3 regions of the Pseudomonas sp. PS02288 genome follow, and region 3 is predicted to be linked to each of the others. Evidence: predicted binding sites of a transcription regulator. Region 3 holds the regulator's gene; each other region holds the start of a gene.

Region 1 (5,931 bases), on a different contig from region 3:
AGCACCTCCGTACTGCGCCGCATGAAAGAAGGCGGCTTCGACTTTGCCCGCGTCCATCCGATCGAGTTCTACGCCTTGTTCCCCGACGAGGACGGCGCCCGTTCGGCCGCCACGAATTTTCGTGGCGAATCCCTGAATACGCAGATTTCCCCGCTGGATGACGGTATCTGGCACCTGCAGGTCAGCAAGGTGATGTACGCCACCCACGAGGGCATCGACGACTTCGAGCAGGGGCTCGAATCCGTCGTCGAGCCTCTGGGCGGCGTACTCGATGGCTGGGGCGTGACTCAGGAGCTGTCCGCCCCCGGCGCCTGATCCACGCACGCGGGCGCCGGCCTCGGTCGGTGCCCCGCGCTCGACCTGTCGCGACCCTTCCGCCAGACTGGCGACAAACTGGAGGGGCCATGAGCGATATCCTGATTCTTACCCACGCTGATTTCTGTTCACCCGGCCACCTGGCCGAAACGCTCGATGCCCAGGGCCTGGCGTTCGACGTGCTGCGCGTCGATCAGGGCGAACTGGACGGCTACGACCTCGACCGTCCACGCGCCGTAGCGGTGATGGGCGGACCGATGAGCGTCAACGACCCCTTGCCCTGGTTGGTCACCGAAGACGTTGCGTTGCGGCATTTCATCGAGCGCGACATTCCTCTGATCGGCCATTGCCTGGGCGGGCAACTGCTGGCGAAAACGCTCGGTGCCCGCGTCATGCGGATGCCCTACAGCGAGATCGGCTGGCAGACCCTGCGCCGCTGCGATGGCGAGCGTGCCAGCCCATGGCTCGACGGGCTGGCCGACTCTGTGGAGGTGTTCCAGTGGCATGGCGACACCTTCGAGTTGCCGGCCGGTGCGCAACGGCTGTTCGCCAGCGACTGGTGCGGCAACCAGGGTTTCGCCTGGGGTGACAAGGTGCTGGGCCTGCAGGGGCACCCCGAGATGACCGAGGAACTGGTGCGCCTGTGGGTGGGCGATTGGGGCCACCTGCTCGACAGCCGCCAACCCAGTCAGCAAAGCGGCGCTCAGATGCTGGAAAACCTTTCTGCTCGCGTGGGCGCCCTCAATCGGGTGGCCGACGTTTTCTATCGTCACTGGTTGAAACTGGCTCTGCGGGAAACCGTCTGATGGGGAGGAAATAGGTCGGCAAGGTGGGGATGAACAGGAGCTGCCCCGTCCGCCGCAGACGCTTTCAAATGGGGCGTCGTGCTGATCAGGTATTGCCGTGCGTGCGCAGGTTTGGTGCAAGGATATTTGAGTTGTTCTTCAACTCATTGAATTAATTGGTTTTTACCGCTGGCATGAGGCTTGCGATGCTCTTGCTGACCGGACAAGGAGTACGGCATGTCCCGCAATTTTTTTGACGAGATGCACGATGCGAACGGCGACTGCCGGGCGCACTACCGGGAGTTCGCCCGCTGGCTGGCGGAAACGCCTGAAGAGCAACTGGCGCAGCGCCGCCGCGAAGCCGATCTGCTGTTCCACCGTGCCGGTATCACCTTCACCCTTTACGGTGACGAGCAGGGTACCGAGCGACTGATTCCCTTCGACATCATTCCCCGCAGCATTCCCGCGAGCGAATGGCGCATCGTCGAGAAGGGCTGCATTCAGCGCGTCCAGGCGCTGAACATGTTCCTCGCCGACCTCTACCACGAGCAGCGCATCATCAAGGCCGGGATCATTCCCGCCGAGCAGGTGCTGGCGAACGAGGGCTACCAGCTGGCGATGCGCGGGCTGAACCTGCACCGCGATATCTACGCGCACATCGCCGGGGTGGACCTGGTACGCGACGGTGACGGCAGCTACTACGTGCTGGAAGACAATCTGCGCACCCCGAGCGGCGTCAGCTACATGCTCGAAGACCGCAAGATGATGATGCGGCTGTTCCCCGAGCTGTTCTCGGCGCAACGCATCGCCCCGATCGGCCATTACCCGAACATGCTGCTGGACACCCTCAAGTGCTCCAGCCCGCTGGATAACCCCAGCGTCGTAGTGCTGACGCCGGGCCGCTTCAACAGTGCCTACTTCGAGCACGCGTTCCTCGCCCGCGAGATGGGCGTGGAACTGGTGGAAGGTGCGGACCTGTTCGTCCGCGACGAGAAGGTATTCATGCGCACCACCGCCGGCGCGCGCCCGGTGGACGTGATCTACCGCCGCCTCGACGATGCCTTCCTCGACCCGCTGGCGTTCAACCCGGACTCCATGCTCGGCGTGCCCGGGCTGCTGTCGGCCTATCGCTCGGGCAACGTGGTGCTGGCCAACGCCATCGGCACTGGCGTGGCGGACGACAAATCGGTCTATCCGTTCGTCACCGACATGATCCGCTTCTACCTCAGCGAGGAGCCGATCCTGAAGAACGTGCCGACCTGGCAATGCCGCAAGCCGGCCGAGTTGTCCCACGTACTGGCCAACCTGCCTGAGCTGGTGGTCAAGGAAACCCAGGGTTCCGGCGGTTACGGCATGCTGGTCGGCCCGGCTGCCAGCAGCGCCGAGATCGAGGATTTCCGCCAGCGCATCATCGCCCGGCCGGAGGCCTACATCGCGCAGCCAACGCTCAGCCTGTCGACCTGCCCGACCTTCGTCGAGAAGGGCATCGCGCCGCGCCACATCGACCTGCGCCCCTTTGTCCTGACCGGCCGCGAAACGCAGCTGGTTCCCGGCGGTCTTACCCGAGTGGCCTTGCGCGAGGGATCGCTGGTGGTCAACTCGTCGCAGGGCGGTGGAACCAAGGACACCTGGGTAGTGGAGGATTAAGGGAATGCTTTCGAGAACGGCCTCTGACCTGTACTGGATGTCACGTTACCTGGAGCGCGCGGAGAACCTCGCGCGCATGCTCGACGTCAGCTACTCGCTGTCGTTGATGCCGCACGACGGACGCGGCGACGGCCTCGACGAACTGGCGATGCCGCTGCTGATCACCGGCACCTTCGACGATTACCTCGAGCTGCATGGCCAGCTCAACGCCGAGCGCATGCTGCACTTCTTCGCCTTCGATGCGAACAACCCGGCGAGCATCTACAGCTGCCTGGGCGCCGCACGCACCAATGCGCATGCCGTACGCGGGCGCATCACCGCGGACATGTGGGAAAACATCAACGCCACCTGGCTGGAAATGCGCGGCATCGCCCAGCAGGGCCTTGGCGGCTACGGCATCAGCCGGTTCTGCGAGTGGGTCAAGGAGCGTTCGCACCTGTTCCGTGGCGCCACCTTCGGCACCATCATGCGCAGCGATTCCTACCGCTTCATCCGCCTGGGAACCTTCATCGAGCGCGCCGACAACACCCTGCGCCTGCTCGATGCGCGCTATGAGCTGCTCGGCGAGGAAGACGACATCGATGACCGCTCGGCGCGCGCCTACTATCAGTGGAGCGCCTTGCTGCGCGCGTTGTCCTCGTTCGAGGCCTTCGCCGAGATCTACCGCGGCTCGCCGCATGCGCGCAAAGTCGCCGAACTGCTCCTGCTGCGTCCGGACGTGCCACGCTCGCTGCGCGCCTGCCTGGAAGAGCTGAACCTGATCCTTTCCAGCCTGCCCGGCGACAACGGCCGGCCCGCACAACGACTGGCCGCGGAAATGGACGCCCGCCTGCGTTACAGCAGCATCGAAGAAGTGCTCAACGGCGAGGAAGGCCTGCACGGCTGGATCACCGAGTTCATCCAACTGGTGGGCCAGCTCGGAAGCGCCATCCATATTTCCTATCTGGAGGCGGCATGAGACTGTCCATCAGCCACGACACCACCTATCACTACGATGATCAGGTGCGCACCAGCATCCAGTACCTGCGCCTGACGCCCCACGACAGCGAGCGCCAGCACGTACTCAACTGGCAGCTCAGCCTGCCGCGCCCGGTGCGCGCGCAGCTCGATCCCTTCGGTAACATCCTTCACGTGCTGACTGTGGACGAACCGCACGATGACCTGATCATCAGCGCCAGCGGCGAAGTCGACATCGACGAGCACTGCGAAGCGGAGCACGACGACCAGTCGGCGTATCCATACCTGCGCTTCACCCGACTGACCCAGCCGGACGAGGCGCTGCGCGAGTTCGCCCACCAGCAGTGCAACAGCCACCGCGATCGCGATGCGCTGATCCGCCTGATGAATGCACTGAGCGAACGGATCGTCTACACCCCCGGCTCGACCAAGGTGGACAGCAGCGCCGCCGAAGCCTTCGCCGGCAAGAGCGGCGTCTGCCAGGACCATACCCACGCGTTCCTCGCCTGCGCGCGCAGCCTGGGCATTCCGGCGCGCTACGTCTCCGGCTACATCTACACCGAGGAAGCCGGCCACCTGGCCAGTCACGCCTGGGCGGAAGCCTGGCTGAACGACGCCTGGTACAGTTTCGACGTGACCAACGGCCTGTCGCGCCCGGAGCGCCACCTGAAACTCGCCGTAGGACTGGATTACCTCGATGCCTGCCCGGTACGCGGCATGCGCCGTGGCGGCGGCGTCGAGCAGATGCACGCCAAGGTGCTGGTGTCGCCGACCCTGTCGCAATCGCAATCCCAGGGGCAATCGCAGGGTCAGACCCAGCAGTGAGGGCCCGCCGCGCGCAATCGGCGACGATGCGCGCTGCTCAAGTTGTAAAATGAGTGCTCCAGGCTGTCTGTGCAAAACCGACAACCTGGCGCTCAATCAACTCGAGATCACTCATTCATGACTTACTGCGTCGCCATGAACCTCGCCGATGGCCTGGTTTTCGTCTCCGACTCGCGCACCAATGCCGGCGTCGACCACATCGCTACCTTCCGCAAGCTCTACGTGTTCGGCGTGCCGGGCGAGCGATTGATCGTGCTGCAGACCGCCGGCAACCTGGCGACCTCGCAATCGGTGGTCAACCTGCTGCGCCAGCGGCTCAATGGCGATTGCCCGCACCTGTACAACGTGACGACGCTGTTCGACGCCGCGCGGCTGGTCGGCCAGACGATTCGCGAGATGAGCGAACACGATTCGCGCCAGGATGGCGGCGTCGACATGAGCTGTTCGTTCCTTCTCGGCGGGCAGATCAAAGGTCAGGAGCCGGGCCTGTTCAACCTCTATCCGCAGGGCAATTTCATTGCCGCAACGCCGGATACCCCCTATTTCCAGATCGGTGAGAGCAAGTACGGCAAGCCGATCCTCGACCGCGCGCTGACATTCCACTCACCGCTGGACGAAGCCCTGCGCTGCGCGCTGATCTCCTTCGACTCGACCATCCGCAGCAACCTCTCGGTGGGCATGCCGCTGGACCTACTGGTGTACCGGACGGACAGCCTGGAAGTGCCTAAGGGTTATCGCGTGGAGGAGGGCGACGCCTATTTCGAGGGCGTGCGCGGGCAGTGGGGCGAGGGCCTGCGCGAGTTGCTTGGGCAGTTGCCGGAAACCCCGGACGACTACCGCGAGTGAATGAAAAAGGGCCGCGCTGCGGCCCTTTTGGTGGGTGAGCACCGCCGCGGCGGCCTCACTCGTCGCGACCTTCCATCATCGTGCGCTTGAGCAGCAGGTAGATCGCGCCCGTTCCGCCATGCCGCGGTGTGCACGAGGCGAAGCCGAGCACCTGCGGATGCTGGCGTAGCCAGGTGTTGACGTGGCTCTTGATCATCGGCCGCTTGCCATCGACGCGCGCCGCCTTGCCGTGGGTGACGCGGGCGCAGCGCACTTCGTGCTTGGCGGCTTCGGCGAGGAACTCCCAGAGGATTTCCCGCGCCTTTTCCACGCGCATGCCGTGCAGGTCCAGGCTGCCCTCGAACTCGATCTGTCCGGCCTTGAGCTTGCGCATCTGGCTTTCCTGGACACCGTCGCGCGCCCAATACAGTTCGTCCTCGGCGCCCACATCGATGACGAACTGGTCGGACAGCCCGTCCACCTTGACCCGGTCGTTGGGCTGGATCGCGTTGTGCCGCCGGCTGGCCACCTGCAGGCGATCGGCCCGCGGTTTGCCGGTATCGGCGATGTCCACCTG
Region 2 (5,931 bases), on a different contig from region 3:
TCGCCATGCAGGGTAGCGATCAACCGCCGTGCACCGCCCTGGTCGCGGTGCTCACCGAGGTAGACACCTTGCCAGGTCCCCAGCGCCAACTCACCCGACGCTATCGGCAGACTCAGCTGGCAGCCCAGCAGGCTCGCCTTGAAGTGCGCCGGCAGATCGTCGGGGCCTTCGTAATCGTGTTCGTAGCCGTCGGCCCCCTGCGGCACTAGACGGTTGAAGAACCGCTCGAAGTCGCGACGCACCGCAGCGTCGGCATTCTCGTTGACGCTCAACGATGCCGACGTGTGCTGCAGCCACAGGTGTAACAGACCAACCCGATAACGGGACAGTTCCGGCAGGACGCTCAGCACTTCGTCGGTTATCAGGTGGAAACCACGCGGACGCGCCCGCAAGGTGATCGATCGCTGCAGCCACATCTGGCGTTCTCCCCTTTTGGCGGGCGCATTCTAGCGCGACGCCGGAAAAAACAAAGGCCAGCCAGGGCCTCAATTTAGCCGGTGGTGGCGACCTTCACCGCATGCTGCGATCTCTGTATAGCAAGGCGGTGGCCGTTTCGCAGGCAAAAAAAAGCCCGGCGAACCGGGCTTTGCTTCGTCAAGCGTATTACAGGTTGTAGCCGCGCTCGTTGTGCTCGGCGAGGTCGAGACCAACGGTCTCGGTCTCGTCGCTGACACGCAGGCCGATAACCAGATCGAGAACCTTGAGGATCACGAAGGTCACGATGCCGGTGTAGACAACGGTGAAGGCAACGCCTTTGAACTGGATGAACAGCTGAGCGGCGATGTCTTCGACGGTGCCGAAGCCACCCAGAGCCGGAGCGGCGAAGACGCCGGTCAGCAGAGCGCCGATGATGCCGCCGATGCCGTGCACGCCGAAGGCGTCCAGGGAGTCGTCGTAGCCCAGTTTGCGTTTCAGGCTGGTGGCGCAGAAGAAGCAGATCACGCCGGCGACCAGACCGATCACCAGGGCTCCCATCGGGCCGACGGTGCCGGCGGCCGGGGTGATGGCGACCAGACCGGCAACCACACCGGAAGCGATGCCCAGGGCGCTCGGCTTACCGTGGGTCAGCCACTCGGCGAACATCCAGCCCAGAGCAGCGGCGGCGGTAGCGATCTGGGTGACCAGCATGGCCATGCCCGCGGTGCCGTTGGCAGCTACAGCGGAGCCGGCGTTGAAGCCGAACCAGCCGATCCAGAGCATGGCGGCGCCGACCAGGGTGTAGCCCAGGTTGTGCGGTGCCATCGGAGTGGACGGGTAGCCTTTACGCTTGCCGAGCACGATGCAGGCAACCAGACCCGCAATACCGGCGTTGATGTGCACTACGGTGCCGCCCGCGAAGTCCAGCACGCCCCAGTCCCACAGCAGACCACCGTTGCCGCTCCACACCATGTGGGCGATCGGTGCGTACACCAGGGTGAACCACACGACCATGAAGATCAGCATGGCGGAGAATTTCATGCGCTCGGCGAAGGCGCCGACGATGAGGGCCGGGGTGATGATCGCGAAGGTCATCTGGAAGGTGATGAACACGCTTTCCGGGAAGGCCGAGGTCAGGCTGTCGACGGTCAGGCCGCTGAGGAAGACGCGCGACAGGCCACCCACGAAGGAGTTGAAGTTGACGACGCCCTGCTCCATACCGGTGGTATCGAACGCCAGGCTATAGCCGTAAACAACCCAGACGATGCTGATCAGGCCAGTGATGGCGAAACACTGCATCATTACCGAGAGAATGTTTTTCGAACGCACCATGCCGCCGTAGAACAGCGCCAGGCCGGGGATGGTCATGAACAGCACGAGAGCCGTGGCAGTCAGCATCCAGGCGGTATCGCCAGAGTTCAGGGTAACTTCCTGAGCCATGGCCAGACCGGGGGTGAAAAGGGACAAAAGGGCTCCAAGCCCTGCGAACTGACGCAGAGTCATCTGTATATCTCCTGGGTCGGGGTCGGGGGCTTAAATCGCGTCTGTGCCGGTCTCGCCGGTACGGATACGGATAGCCTGTTCGAGGTTCACCACGAAAATCTTGCCATCGCCGATCTTGCCGGTGTTGGCGGCCTTGGTGATGGCTTCGATGACGCGGTCCAGCTGATCGTCAGCGATGGCTACGTCGATCTTCACCTTGGGCAGAAAGTCGACGACGTATTCGGCGCCGCGATACAGCTCGGTGTGACCTTTCTGGCGACCGAAGCCTTTGACTTCAGTGACCGTGATGCCCTGCACGCCGATCTCCGACAGCGACTCGCGCACGTCGTCCAGCTTGAACGGTTTGATGATGGCAGTGACTAGCTTCATAACTATCTCCCGTGTAAATGACTTGCCCCAGGAACAGATGACCTGAACCAAGTCTATGCGCAGTGTCTGGCTTTGTAACGCGTCGCGGCCCTGGCTCGGCCGCGCCGACATCAACCTACCGTTCCCGACGAAGCATTCTCCCCCGCTTCGCCTAACGCACCGGAACTGCATCGGTGCACGCGTCACAGGCAGCTAAGCAGAAAGCTTGCCATCTACGGCGATAGACGGTTTTTGGGGCCTCGCGGGCGGATCTGTCGACAATAGAGTCGCCCAAATCGTCAATGCGCACCAAAACAGAGCGCACACCGCAGAGAGCATGCGCGATAAACGTGCGCTTATGCCTCAAGGCCGGGAATTTCCGGCGCCATGATAGACTCCGCCGCCACTGTCACCGGAATAAGCCCATGTTGCCGCCCAAAGCCCTGCTCGATGCCCTCAGCACCCATGCTTCGCGACTGTTCAATGGCGAGCGCCCCGTTCAGCGCGAAGAGTTCGAATCGCAGCTCAAGGCGTTGCTGCAAAGCACCTTCAGCAAGCTCGATCTGGTCAGCCGCGACGAATTCGACGGCCAGATGATTGTGCTCGCACGCACCCGCGCTCGCCTCGAAGCCCTGGAAAGTAAGGTTCTCGAACTCGAAGAACGCTTGGCGAAAGAGTCCCCTCCCGCCGCCGAGTGAATCGCGCTCGGCGAGCGGCATGTCATCAAGGAGTGATGCATGTCCCTGGCCATTGTCCACAGCCGCGCCCAGGTCGGCGTGGAAGCCCCGCCCGTCACCGTCGAGGCTCATCTGGCGAACGGCCTGCCGTCCTTGGCGCTGGTGGGCCTGCCGGAAACCGCGGTCAAGGAAAGCAAGGACCGCGTGCGCAGCGCCATCCTGAACTCGGGCTTCGACTTTCCACCCCGCAGAATCACCCTGAACCTGGCTCCGGCCGACCTGCCCAAGGACGGCGGCCGCTTCGACCTGGCCATCGCGCTAGGTATTCTCGCCGCCAGCGGACAACTTCCGGTAGAAAGCCTGGCCAACTGCGAATGTCTTGGCGAACTGGCACTTTCCGGCGCAGTACGGCCGGTGCAGGGCGTGTTGCCCGCCGCACTGGCCGCCCGCGCGGCCGGGCGCGCCCTGGTCGTGGCGAAGGCCAACGCCGAGGAGGCCAGCCTGGCGTCCGGGCTGGTGGTCTTCGCCGCCGACCATCTGCTGGAACTGGCCGCCCATTTCAGCGCGAAGACTCCGCTGGCGCCGTTCCAGGCGCAGGGTCTGCTGCGCCGCCTGCAGCCCTACCCCGACCTTGCGGACGTACAGGGGCAGATCGCCGCCAAGCGCGCGCTGCTGGTCGCCGCGGCCGGATCGCACAACCTGCTGCTGAGTGGCCCGCCGGGAACCGGCAAGACCCTGCTGGCCAGCCGTTTACCGGGACTGCTGCCCGCGCTGGACGAGCGCGAGGCGCTGGAAGTCGCCGCCATCCACTCCGTGGCCAGCCACACGCCGCTGGAAGCCTGGCCGCAGCGTCCGTTTCGGCATCCGCACCATAGCGCTTCGGCACCGGCGCTGGTCGGCGGCGGCAGTCGCCCGCGCCCCGGCGAAATCACCCTGGCTCACCAGGGCGTCCTGTTTCTCGACGAATTGCCGGAGTTCGACCGCAAGGTCCTGGAAGTCCTCCGGGAGCCCCTGGAAAGTGGCGAAATCGTCATTGCCCGGGCCAACGACAAGGTGCGTTTTCCTGCACGCTTCCAGCTGGTCGCGGCGATGAATCCCTGCCCGTGCGGCTACCTCGGCGACCCCAGCGCACGTTGCCGTTGCTCCTCCGAGCAGATCCAGCGCTATCGCGGCAAGCTGTCCGGGCCGCTGCTCGACCGCATCGACCTGCACGTCGCCGTGCTGCGCGAGCCGATGGCCCTGGATACCGCCCCGCGACACGGCATGGGCAGCCACGAGGCGGCAGCCATCGTCGCCGCGGCGCGCCAGAGGCAACTGCGGCGCCAGGGCATGGCCAACGCGTTCCTCGACCTGCAGGGGCTGCGGGAACACTGCCTGCTGAGCGCGGAGGACCGCCTCTGGTTGGAAACCGCCTGCGAGCGTCTCGGCCTGTCGCTGCGGGCGGCGCACCGGGTATTGAAGGTGGCGAGAACCCTGGCGGACCTCGAAGACGCCTCGACCCTCGGCCGCGCGCACCTCGCCGAAGCCTTGCAGTACCGCGCCAGTGGCCTGGCCTAGGACGGCTGCGGGTTGGCCTGGCGCGGACCGCTCGAGAGCAGCTGGACAAGATGCTGCAGCGCCAGCGGCCGGCTGATCAGGTAGCCCTGCACCTGGTCGCAGCCGAAGCGCGCCAGCAGCGCCAGTTGCTCAGCGCTTTCCACCCCCTCGGCGACCACGTCCAGACCGAGGTTGTGCGCCAGATCGATCATCGCCCGTACCAGCCGATAGCTTTCCGCCTTGTCATTCATGCCGCCGACGAAACTCTTGTCGATCTTCAGCAACGCGATGGGCAGCCGGTCGAGGTGAACGAAGGAGGAAAAGCCGGTACCGAAGTCATCCAGGGAAAAGCGCACGCCGAGCCTGCGCAGCGCCTGCATGGTCTGGCGCACCTGATCGCTGCGGCGCATCACCGCCGTCTCGGTGAGCTCGAATTCCAGCCAGCGCGCGTCCACCTGATTTTCCTCGATGAGCCGGCTCAGGGTCGGCAGCAACTGGCTGTCCTGGAACTGGCGGAACGACAGGTTGACCGCCATGTGCAGCGCCGGCATCCCCTGCGCACGCAGGTCCTGCATGTCACGCAGCGCGCGGGAGATGACCCAGTAACCGAGCGGCACAATCAAGCCGCTCTCCTCGGCCAGCGGTACGAACTCGCTCGGCGCCAGCAGCCCCCGGCGCGGATGCTGCCAGCGCACCAGCGCTTCGACGCCGAGAAAGCGCCCGGACTGCAGGCAAAGCCGCGGCTGGTAGTGCAGCACCAGCTCGTCGCGGCGCAGCGCCCGGCGCAATTCGCCTTCCAGCCGGGCGCGGGTACGGGCACTGTGGTTGATCCGCTCGTCGTAGAGATGGAAGGTGCAGCCCTGAGCATTCTTGGCCTGCTGCATGGCGATGTGGGCGTGCCACATCAGCGGGTCGATCGCGCCACCATTAGCGTGCGCCAAACCCAGGCTGCAGCCGATCAGCAGGCTCTCGCCCTCCAGCCAGTAGGGTTCCTCGAGTGCGTCGACGATCCGCGTGGCGATCCGCTCGGCGCGGCGGAAGTCGTTGGAGGTGTCGATCAGCAGGGCGAATTCGTCGCTGCCCAGGCGCGCCAGGCGGTCGCCCTCGCCGAGCTGATCCTTCATCCGCGCGACCACTTGCAGGATCAGCCTGTCGCCGGCCTCGTAACCGAGGCTGTCGTTGACCGCGCGAAAGTTGTCCAGGTCCAGGTGCCCGAGGGCGAAACCGCGCCCCTCATGCTCGGCCATCCGCGCACTCAGCAGCGCCTGGAAGCCCTGGCGATTGGCGATGCCGGTGAGCGGGTCCAGCTCGCCGTAACGGCGGCGCAGGCTGCGTTCGGCGACATAACGCAGGCAGCGCCGCAAGGTCGCCGGGCTGGTGTCGTCGTACACCAGCCAGTCGCTGACGCTGGCCGGCACGCTTTCCGGCTCCGCCTCCAGCAGCATCACGA
Region 3 (5,931 bases):
ACGCTTGAGCAGCGTCTCCGGCTCCGCGTCGAGGAACAGCACGTCGGACTGGATGTGCCGGGCGCGGACTTCGGCGAGCAACTCGGGAAAGCGCTGCAGGTGGCTCGGCAGGTTGCGCGCATCGATGGACACGGCGACCAGCGGCTGGGCGAGTTCGGTGTGGATCAGCGCCCGCTCGGCGAGCTCTGGCAGCAGGCCGGCTGGGAGGTTGTCGATGCAATAGAAGCCGCTGTCTTCCAGCACGTCGAGCGCGGTGCTCTTGCCCGATCCGGATCTGCCGCTGACGATGATCAGACGCATAGGTTGGTCTTAGTGCCCGCTCTGTACGTCCACCACGACCTGATACAGGGCCTCGCTGCTATCCGCCGCACGCAGGCGCTCGCGCACCTCGGCACGGTCGAGCATGCTGGCTATCTGGCGGAGCAATTCGAGGTGTTCATCGGTGGCCGCCTGCGGCACCAGCAGGACGAATAGCAGGTCCACCGGCGCACCGTCAATGGCGTCGAAGTCGACCGCCGTTTCCAGGTGCATGACCGCGCTGATCGGCGATTCGCAGCCGGCGAGACGGCAGTGGGGAATGGCGATACCGTTGCCGAAGCCGGTGGAACCGAGCTTTTCGCGGGCAACCAGGCTTTCGAAGATGTCCTGGGTTTCTAGGGTCGGTAACTCGCGGGCGATCAGTTGGGCGATCTGCTCGAGTACACGTTTCTTGCTGCCGCCCGGCACGCCGACGAGGGCGCGACCGGGGGTCAGGATATTTTCAAGTCGGATCATAGGGGAGGGTCAGCGAGCCGCAGCACCTTGCTGGCGGTTCAGTTGCTTTTCCTTGTGCTTGATCAGCTGGCGATCCAGTTTGTCGACCAGCAAGTCGATGGCCGCGTACATGTCGTCATGCTCCGCATTGGCGACCACTTCGCCCCCGGCGATGCGCAGGGTGGCTTCGATTTTCTGTTTCAGCTTTTCGACTTCCATGATCACCTGAACGTTGGTGATCTTGTCGAAGTGTCGCTCAAGGCGACTGAATTTCTCCTCGATATAGTCGCGTAGGGCGTCGGTCACATCCAGTTGATGGCCACTGATGTTGACTTGCATACCGCTTCTCCTTGTTGCCGCTTAGAAGAGACAGGCTGACGGGCCTGCCACCGAAAATCTGGCGTTTGAGGCTCTTTTGCCGCTCTCCGGCTATCCGGAGCAGGGGAAGGCGGGTGCCTTCGTTACGGGGCTGACTACATCAGTCGCTTGCGTTCGCTCGAAGGCGCTATGCCCAGCGATTCGCGGTACTTGGCGACTGTGCGGCGTGCCACCTGAATGCCCTGTGCTTCCAGTAAACCAGCGATCTTGCTGTCGCTCAACGGCTTTTTCGCGTTTTCCGCGGCGACCAGTTTCTTGATGATCGCGCGGATCGCGGTGGACGAGCATTCGCCCCCTTCCGAGGTGCTGACGTGGCTGGAGAAAAAGTATTTCAGTTCGTAGATGCCACGCGGGGTGTGCATGAACTTCTGCGTGGTGACGCGGGAAATCGTCGATTCGTGCATGCCCACGGCTTCGGCGATGTCGTGCAGAACCAGCGGCTTCATCGCTTCCTCGCCGTACTCAAGGAAGCCGCGCTGGTGTTCGACGATCTGAGTCGCGACCTTCATCAGCGTTTCGTTGCGGCTCTGCAGGCTCTTGATGAACCAGCGCGCTTCCTGCAGCTGATTGCGCATGAAAGTGTTGTCGGCACTGGAGTCGGCGCGGCGAACGAAGCCGGCGTAGTGGGGGTTGACCCGCAGGCGCGGCACCGCTTCCTGGTTCAGCTCGACCAGCCAGCGCTCGTTGTGCTTGCGCACGATGACGTCGGGCACCACGTATTCGGGTTCGCTGGCTTCGATCTGCGAGCCGGGCCGCGGGTTGAGGCTCTGGATCAGTTCGATGATCTGCCGAAGCTCGTCTTCCTTGAGCTTCATGCGCCGCATCAGCTGGCTGTAGTCGCGACTGCCAAGCAGCTCCAGGTAGTCGCCGACCAGGCGTTGCGCCTCGCTCAGCCACGGGGTCTTCGGCGGTAGCTGGCGCAGTTGCAGGAGCAGGCATTCACTGAGGTCGCGGGCGGCGATGCCGGCCGGCTCGAACTGCTGGATGCGGTGCAGAACGGCCTCGACTTCGTCGAGCTCGATGTCGAGCTCCGGATCGAAGCCTTCGGTGATGTCCGCCAGGGATTCTTCCAGGTAACCCTGGTCGTTGATGCAGTCGATCAGCGTCACGGCGATCAGCCGGTCGGTGTCCGACATCGGCGCCAGATTGAGTTGCCAGAGCAGGTGGCTCTGCAGGCTCTCGCCGCTGGACGTGCGCGAGGTGAAATCCCACTCATCGTCGTCATTGCTCGGCAGGCTGCTGGCGCTGGTCTGGTAGACGTCTTCCCAAGCGGTGTCGACGGGGAGTTCGCTGGGGATGCGTTCGCTGTCGTGCCAGTCGCCCTCTTCGAGGTTCTCCACGGTGGGTACGGTGGATTCCTGGAATGCCACTTCCTGGGTGCCGGGATTGGGCAGGGCATCGCCGTCGGCAAGAGGGTCGGTGTTGTCGAAGTCCTCGCCTTCCTCCTGACGCTCGAGCATCGGGTTGGACTCCAGTGCCTCCTGGATTTCCTGTTGCAGGTCCAGGGTGGACAGTTGGAGCAAGCGAATGGCCTGTTGCAGCTGAGGAGTCATCGTCAGCTGCTGGCCCATCTTGAGAACGAGCGATGGTTTCATGGCAGACCTTGATTACCGGCGTCTAACGCCTGTGCACTGCTGAGCGCCGGAGCGCTGCCGGAAGCAAATTATATGCCCGATTTTAGAATGATTTTCCAGAGATGGGGAACCTTTCCGTAGCGAAAAGCCTTCGCTACAGACGAAACTCGTGGCCCAGATACACCTCTTTGACGATCTGGTTGGCCAGGATCGTTTCGGCGTCGCCTTCGGCGATCAGCCGGCCGTCATTGACGATGTAGGCGGTCTCGCAGATGTCGAGGGTCTCGCGGACGTTGTGATCGGTGATCAGGACGCCGATGCCCTTGTTCTTCAGGTGATGGATGATCTGCTTGATGTCGCCCACGGAGATCGGGTCGACGCCGGCGAAGGGCTCATCGAGGAGAATGAACTTCGGCGAGGTCGCCAGGGCGCGGGCGATCTCGACGCGGCGACGCTCGCCACCGGACAGGCTCATGCCGCGGTTGTCGCGGATGTGGCTGATATGAAACTCCTGCAGCAGGTCTTCCAGCGCGTTGCGCCGGCCGGCGCCGTCGAGGTCCTTGCGGGTCTCAAGGATCGCCATGATGTTGTCGGCGACGCTGAGCTTGCGAAAGATCGAGGCTTCCTGCGGCAGGTAGCCGATGCCGGCGCGGGCGCGGCCGTGCATAGGCTGATGGCTGACGTCCTGATCATCGATCAGCACGCGCCCCTGATCGGCCTGCACCAGGCCGACGATCATGTAGAAGCAGGTGGTCTTGCCGGCGCCGTTGGGGCCGAGCAGGCCGACCACCTGGCCGCTTTCGATCGACAGGCTGACGTCACGGACGACCTGGCGCCCCTTGTAGCTCTTCGCCAGGTGCTGGGCTTTCAGTGTGGCCATTACTGGGGTTGCCCCTGCTGCTCTTTTTTCTTCGGCTGGATCACCATGTCCACCCGCGGACGCGGCGCGGTGACGTTGTTGCCGGTCGCGCGACCGGCATTCACGATCTGCCGCTGGGTGTCATAGACGATCTTCTCGCCCTGGAAGGTATTGCCCTGCTGCACGACCTTGGCCTGGTCGATCAGGACGATACGTTCGTTGTCGGCGAAGTACTGGATGGTCAGGCCATAGGCCTTGACCAGCGGCTTGTCGGGCGCCGGCTTCTGCTCGTAGTAGGCGGGCCGGCCGACCGAGGTGAAGACCTTGATGTCGCCGTTCTTGTCCTGGGTGATGGTGACCGTATCGCCGGTGATCTTCAGGGTGCCCTGGGTGATCACCACGCCGCCGCGGTACACGGCGACGCCCTGCTTGTCGTCGAGCTCGGCGCTGTCCGCCTGGACGCGGATCGGCTGGTCGCGGTCGGAGGGGAGGGCCCATGCGCCTGCGCTTCCTAGCGCGCCGCCCAGGCTGATCAACAGGGGAAGAGCACGGAGGGAGAAACTGTTAACGAGCCTCATACTGGCCTCTTACGTTGGACTTCAGGGTCATCCTGTTGTCATTCAGATACGCTTTCATTCCATTTGCCGTGGTCACCCCGTTGGCGGCGTCGATTCTAACGGCTTGCTCGGTCTGCGCATATTGCTGCTTGGGGAATACGGTCAGGCGGCTGGTGGTGAGGACCGTCGGGCGGCCCTTGGCGTCGGTTCGCTCGACGCGAACGGCGTCGATCAGCTCGGCCTGGGTGCCGCCGGAGGCGACTTCCGCGCGGTCGCTGCGCACATGCCAAGGCAGGTCCGTGCCGCGATAGAGCATCAGGTCCGGCGCGCTGACCAGGGTGATGTCACTGGCCTTGACGTGTTCCAGCTTGGTCGCGGTCATCTCGTACTGCAACTTGCCGTCGGGCTGGTACTGCAGGGTGCGGGCGTTGTCCGCGTAGAAATCGATCTCGGCCTCGTCGACCTTGGCACCTGGCCGGTCGAGGAAGGTCTCCGGGCGGATGTTCCAGTAGCCGAGCGCCACGAGCAGTGCGGCGAATAGGGTCAGGGGGCCGAAGGTGCGCAGTTTACGGAGCATCGCAGGACCTCAGAGATAAGCCGACTGGGCGGCGTCGAGCGTGCCCTGGGCGGCCATGATGAACTCGCAGAATTCGCGCGCCGCCCCTTCGCCGCCGCGGGCGCGGGTGACGCCGTGGGCATGCTGGCGAACGAAGCTGTCGGCGCTGGCCACCGCCATGCCCAGACCCACCCGGCGAATCACCGGCAGGTCGGGGAGGTCGTCACCTAGGTAGGCAACCTGCGCGTAGTCCAGGCCGAGTTGGCCGAGCAGTTCGTCGAGCACCACCAGTTTGTCTTCGCGACCCTGATAAAGGTGCTGGATGCCCAGGTTCTGCGCGCGGCGCTCGACCACCGGCGTCTTGCGTCCGCTGATGATTGCGGTACTCACGCCGGAGCCGATCAGCATCTTGATGCCGTGGCCGTCCAGCGTGTTGAACGTCTTGAATTCGCTGCCATCGGTGAGGAAGTACAGCTTGCCGTCGGTGAGCACGCCATCGACATCGAAGATCGCCAGCTTGATCGCCCGGGCGCGTTGCAGCAGGTCGGCATCGCCCATCACATCACCCCCGCGCGCAGCAGATCGCCCAGGTTGAACGCGCCAATCGGCTTGTCGGCCTCGTCGACCACCACCAGCGCGCTGATCTTGTTGTCTTCCATGATCTTAAGCGCCTCGGCGGCGAGCATGTCGGGGCGCGCGGTCTTGCCATGCACGGTCATGACCTCGTCGATCAGCGCCTGGCGAATGTCCAGGTCACGGTCCAGCGCGCGGCGCAGGTCGCCGTCGGTGAAGATTCCGGCGAGGTGACCCTCCGTATCGGTCACCGCCGTCATGCCCAGTCCCTTCTGGCTCATTTCCAGCAGCGCCTGGCGCAGCGACGTGCCCTTGGCCACCTGCGGCAGCGCCGCGCCGCTGTGCATCACGTTCTCGACCTTGAGCAGCAGGCGCCGGCCCAGCGCGCCGCCGGGATGGGAGAAGGCGAATTGTTCGGCGGTGAAGCCGCGCGCTTCCATCAAGGCGATTGCCAGCGCATCGCCGAGGACCAGCGCGGCGGTGGTGGAGGAGGTTGGCGCCAGGCTCAGCGGGCAGGCTTCCTTGTCGACGCCGGCGTCCAGGTGTACGTCGGAGGCGAGCGCGAGCAGCGATTGCGGATTGCCGGTCATGCCGATCAGCTTGATCCCGAGGCGCTTGATCAGCGGCAGCAAGGTGACGATTTCGGCGGCGGTGCCGGAGTTCGACAGCGCCAGCACTACG

What was found. The regulator sigma-54, encoded in region 3, starts transcription at its own class of promoters, with help from an activator protein. The targets are predictions, from matches to a motif close to ANTGGCATNNANNTTGCTNT.
Region 1: a site for sigma-54 is predicted at 1,289-1,308, ahead of QMX85_RS01095 (circularly permuted type 2 ATP-grasp protein). Genes of this name have one in related genera too.
Region 2: a site for sigma-54 is predicted at 2,483-2,502, ahead of glnK (P-II family nitrogen regulator). Genes of this name have one in related genera too.

The regions. Positions count from the first base shown of each region.
Region 1 covers NZ_JASCPA010000001.1:233,692-239,622, forward strand. Annotated here, with positions in the region: gene QMX85_RS01085 (ribonuclease E inhibitor RraB) at 1-315, shown strand, start outside; gene QMX85_RS01090 (type 1 glutamine amidotransferase) at 405-1,121, shown strand; gene QMX85_RS01095 (circularly permuted type 2 ATP-grasp protein) at 1,338-2,747, shown strand; gene QMX85_RS01100 (alpha-E domain-containing protein) at 2,752-3,705, shown strand; gene QMX85_RS01105 (transglutaminase family protein) at 3,702-4,529, shown strand; gene QMX85_RS01110 (proteasome-type protease) at 4,647-5,375, shown strand; gene QMX85_RS01115 (Smr/MutS family protein) at 5,431-5,931, opposite strand, start outside.
Region 2 covers NZ_JASCPA010000017.1:35,580-41,510, reverse strand. Annotated here, with positions in the region: gene QMX85_RS09360 (secondary thiamine-phosphate synthase enzyme YjbQ) at 1-416, opposite strand, end outside; gene QMX85_RS09355 (ammonium transporter) at 604-1,920, opposite strand; gene glnK (P-II family nitrogen regulator) at 1,951-2,289, opposite strand; gene QMX85_RS09345 (accessory factor UbiK family protein) at 2,694-2,966, shown strand; gene QMX85_RS09340 (YifB family Mg chelatase-like AAA ATPase) at 3,006-4,502, shown strand; gene QMX85_RS09335 (bifunctional diguanylate cyclase/phosphodiesterase) at 4,499-5,931, opposite strand, start outside.
Region 3 covers NZ_JASCPA010000078.1:7,506-13,436, reverse strand. Annotated here, with positions in the region: gene rapZ (RNase adapter RapZ) at 1-300, opposite strand, end outside; gene ptsN (PTS IIA-like nitrogen regulatory protein PtsN) at 310-774, opposite strand; gene raiA (ribosome-associated translation inhibitor RaiA) at 784-1,092, opposite strand; gene QMX85_RS21505 (RNA polymerase factor sigma-54) at 1,227-2,726, opposite strand; gene lptB (LPS export ABC transporter ATP-binding protein) at 2,860-3,585, opposite strand; gene lptA (lipopolysaccharide transport periplasmic protein LptA) at 3,585-4,142, opposite strand; gene lptC (LPS export ABC transporter periplasmic protein LptC) at 4,129-4,698, opposite strand; gene QMX85_RS21485 (HAD family hydrolase) at 4,708-5,235, opposite strand; gene QMX85_RS21480 (KpsF/GutQ family sugar-phosphate isomerase) at 5,235-5,931, opposite strand, start outside.